DNA from 2 places in the Paenarthrobacter sp. YJN-5 genome. Region 1 is predicted to be linked to the other one. Evidence: riboswitches for the same ligand, from Rfam matches in the RefSeq annotation. Region 1 holds a riboswitch; the other holds the start of a gene.
The links. Region 1 has a riboswitch for thiamine pyrophosphate ahead of HMI59_RS02835 (ECF transporter S component). Riboswitches for the same ligand answer to the same signal wherever they lie in the genome.
Positions count from the first base shown of each region.

Region 2: it holds a riboswitch for thiamine pyrophosphate, as region 1 does, so the genes downstream of both, thiD (bifunctional hydroxymethylpyrimidine kinase/phosphomethylpyrimidine kinase) here and HMI59_RS02835 (ECF transporter S component) in region 1, are expected to answer to the same signal.

Region 1 covers NZ_CP053544.1:605,178-607,344, reverse strand. The annotation lists gene HMI59_RS02840 (ABC transporter ATP-binding protein) at 1-652, opposite strand, end outside; gene HMI59_RS02835 (ECF transporter S component) at 652-1,272, opposite strand; TPP riboswitch at 1,350-1,485, opposite strand; gene HMI59_RS02830 (NUDIX hydrolase) at 1,669-2,167, shown strand, end outside.
Region 2 covers NZ_CP053544.1:2,103,453-2,105,619, reverse strand. The annotation lists gene thiD (bifunctional hydroxymethylpyrimidine kinase/phosphomethylpyrimidine kinase) at 1-1,371, opposite strand, end outside; TPP riboswitch at 1,362-1,460, opposite strand; gene HMI59_RS10040 (ribonuclease E/G) at 1,611-2,167, opposite strand, start outside.

The sequences.
Region 1 (2,167 bases):
CCTTCCACACGGACACCCGGTGTTCCACTACAACCAGCGTGGCACCGGTCTTTTCAAGGCAGCGGCGAACTGCGTCCCGGACTTCCAGCACGCCTGCCGGGTCCAGGTTCGCCGTTGGTTCATCGAGCAGGATCAGCCCCGGCCGCATCGCCAGAATCCCGGCCAGCGCCAGGCGCTGCTTCTGCCCGCCGGAAAGAGCCGCCGTCGGGTGGTCCAACGCGAGGCCGTCGCCGGCAGCGGTACGCAACCCGACGTCGTCGAGCGCTTCATGGACCCGTGCCCAAATGTCGTCACGGGGCACGGCAAGGTTCTCGGCGCCAAAAGCGACGTCGTCGCCCACGCGGGACAGGACTACTTGCGTTTCCGGGTCCTGCTGCATGAGCCCGGCCCGGCCCCGCTGTTCGCGAGGTGCCGCACCGTCGATGAGGAGGGAACCGGTCTCGTCCGCGTCGTCTTCCTCGTCGCCCAGCACCCCGGCGAGGGCGTGCAGGAACGTAGATTTACCGGCGCCGGACGGCCCCAGCAGCAGAACCCGTTCCCCGGGTTCGATCTGCAGGTCCAGCCCCTGGATGGCTGGTACCGTCCGGCCGGAATGCCGCCAGCCCCAGCCGTTGGCGGAGATGGCGGCGGGCCGTACCTGTGCCGGTCCCATCAGTTGAAGACTGGCTCTGACGCGGCTTTCCGGGAAGCGAAGGAGCTCAGGACGCCCGTGGACGCGAGCCCGCGGGTGGCCACCCATGACAGTGCCCCGGCGATGATTGCGCCCGAAACGGTGGTGAAGGCGATGTAGGCCAGCTTGTCGACGGCTTCGTAGGCGATGTTCCAACCCCACGGCATGAAGGAATCGTTAAGGCCGCAGAACAGTCCTGCCCCGGCACCCGCGAGGAGGGCCACCGGGAGGTTGAACTTCTTGTAGCGGAAAGCAGCGAAGATCAGTTCTGCTCCGAGGCCCTGCAGGATGCCGGAGATCAGGACCGTGGTGCCGTACTGGGACCCCATGATGAGCTCACCCGTTGCTGCGACGGCTTCGCAGAACAGCGCTGCTCCCGGTTTGCGGATGATGAGCATGCCCAGCACGGCCGGGATCATCCACCCGCCGGCGATCAGGCCGGTGAGGGGCGGATAAGCAGCATTCATGGGAACGGATACGAGTGCGGCGCCCTGGGACCAGGCCCAGAAGATCACTCCGCCTGCGATGGCAATCAGCGCCGCCACCACAATGTCTACAACGCGCCAGCTGTTGCCGGTCTTCTTCACGCTTGACGTGGTCATTCTTAGCCTCCTGAGGTTACAGGAGGGGAAAGTGCTCCCCGGTATTCCCGGTGGCCTGCTGCCATCCGGTTCCGGACACTCTGAGAAGCTCGACTCCCTTGCGCCGGTACTAACCGGATCAGGTTCGAGGGTCTGCGGCTGTCCGCACTCTCAGCGCCCTCGCGTCTCCTGCATGCCTGCAGGTTCGACGGCGGCGCTCCCCTGTCGTTATCAATCTGCCCTTGTGGGCGTGCCCAGTTTACACCGGAAGGGGTGCGCCGGGTTATGGGCCCGGTCATAAACCTTTTTGCTGTTTCACGGGCGCACAGCCGGGACCGGCTGTGCCGCACACCTGAGAGAATGGGGCCAGCAGATTCAGCACACCGGATTCACAGCAGCAAGAGGGGCGCCCATCCCATGTCAGAACAGCCAGCCAAGGACACCCCCGTGGCCGAACCCCGCCTTGCCGCCAGCGTGATCCTGCTTCGGGATGCGTCAGCGGGGCTGGAAGCCTTTGTCCAGCACAGGGTCTCTTCCATGGACTTTGCAGCAGGCATGGTGGTGTTCCCCGGCGGTCGCGTCGATGCCTCGGACGCGGAGGGCTGGAACTACTCCTCCGAACTGCTGGAAAGGCATGCGGCCGATTGGTCGATGAGCTCGATCGCGGCCTCCGACCCGCATGCGCAAGCAGGCACGGTGTTGGCGGCTGCCATCCGTGAAGTGTTCGAGGAAGCAGGGCTGAGCCTCGACGCCTCCCAGCTCCGCCCCTGGGCCAACTGGGTGACGCCCACGGACATGCCCAAGCGCTTCGACACCTACTTCTACGTGGCCAGGCCCGCCCCCGGAGCCGAGCCGCAGCACCAAACCACGGAGGCCTGGCAGTCACTCTGGATGCCGGTGGAAGGCATCCTGGCGG
Region 2 (2,167 bases), 1.5 Mb from region 1:
ATCCTCGTCCGCATAGGTCCTCAGCCAATCCGCGTAGGGATGGTTCTCCGGGGAACCGGCCTGGACGAAGTTGGCGTGCAGTTGCTGCCCCACTTCCGCATACAGCCAGTAGCAGGGCAGGACCGCAGCAAGCAGGACGCCGTAGCTTCCCGAAGCAGATGACGCCATCAGATGGTCCACATAGGCCTTGGTGACTGGGCCGCTCTGCGTCGTCGCTTCACGGCCGCTCAGCCAGTTCCGGTGCAATTCGGATTCCACGTCAAGGCACTGTTGGGAACCCCGGGCCCAGAACAGCTGCTCTTCTTCCGTCGGAGCGAGGGCACCCGCCCGGGCAAGCACCCTGGAATACCCGTTGAGGTAAAGGGCGTCCTGGGCCAAGTAGTAGCTGAACTCGGACTCCGGCAACTCCCCGGACCCCAAGTCCCGTATGAAGGCAAGCCCGTGGATTGCTTCCAGCTCCACGGCGGCTTCCTTCCACAGGAGAGCAGCGAAGGCTCCGGGCCGGGATGTTTCCCCGAGGTGGTGGAAATGGTGGATCGGACCGCTCCCCTGGCCCACTTCAAGGTCGTCAGCCCTTATCAGCGCCTCGCGCAACCAGGGCTTGACTTCGCGCAGGGACGCCTCCCAATCTCCTGTTCTGGCTTGGACAGTGGCCAGGGCCGAGGACAACGAGCAGCCGGTGCCGTGGCTGTTCCGTGTCTGAACACGCGGGCCCCCGACTTCGATCACGTCCTGACGCAGCAAACCGCTGGTGTTGATGAGCGCATCCGGACAATGCGCCCCCGGCAAGTGGCCTCCCTTGACCAGCACAGTATTGCCGCACTCCCCGGCCAACCGTTTGCCCTGGTCCAGCGCCGCAGGCCAGTCCTGCGCTTCGGGCTCCCCCAGCAGCATGGCCAGTTCCGGAAGGTTGGGTGTGATGAGGTCCGCCATCGGCAGAAGGTCACGCAAGGCTGCCTCGGCTGATTCCCGCAGCAGCCGGTCACCGCTGGTGGCCACCATCACCGGGTCCAGGACCACGACGGCGGAACGTACCTTGGCAAGCCAGGTCCGGACCTCGTTGATGACGGCGGCATCACCGAGCATCCCGATCTTCACGGAGTCGATAGCGACGTCGCTGCTGACGGTTTCCAACTGCTGGCGGAGGAATTCCACCGGCGGTACATGCACACCGCTGACGCCCCGCGTGTTCTGGGCCGTCAACGCGGTGATGGCGGCCATACCGTAGCCGCCGTGCGCAGCAATGCTTTTAAGGTCCGCTTGGATACCCGCCCCGCCGGAGGGGTCCGAACCAGCAATGCTCAACACCCTCGGATGTGTACGGATGACCGCTGGCAACGGATAAACAGCAGAAGACGACATTGAAGTCATGGAGACATCCCTTCGCCGGTGCTAACCGGACAGGTTCAACGGGTCTGGATCTCAGCCCGGCCCTATGCCCGGCACCCCGTGTCAGTGTCCTAGCCTAGCCCGGAAGCCCCTCACGCCGGGAACCCCGGCGGCTAACGGCCTGGATATGACCCCAGTGGGCGATGATGACCCGTTGCACGACGAAGGCCGCACAGCATGCGCTGCGCGGCCTTCGTTCCACCTGTGTCTTCAGTACCTGTTTACAGCTCCGAAGCCGGAACACCCACCCCAAGGATGATCGGCTCCGATGCTGCAGTTGGCTTCTTTGCCGGCTCAACCGGCGCCTTCGCTTCGTGCGAGGTCCCGCCACCTGTGGCGGCCCGAACGTCGTGGTGCTCAACGTTGGTCTCGTTGGCGGCGCCCTGGGCCCTGCTGGCACTGCGGTTCCGCCTGCCGCGCCGGCCACGGGCGCCGGACCGGGACTCCACGGGTTCAGTACCAGCGGACGTGGCTGCCAAGACGTCGGCGCTCACGGGTGCGTCAGCAGATTCAACGTTCCCGGGCGCGTCCTTCCCGGACCCGGCAACCCCAGACCCGGCAACCTCAGACCCGGGGACAACCTCAGGTGTGCCACCCAAGTGCGAGAAGGCCTCAGCCAGCAGATCCAGGCTCATGGCAGGCTTCTTGGCAGGTTCGTCGTGATGCTCCACGAAGGGCAGAGCCACTTCCTCTCCGCCGAAGCGCAGTACCGGAGCCGGACGGCCCTCCCTGGCCGCAGTTTCTGCCGGGGTGGAGCCCTGAGTCTGCCCGCCCTGCG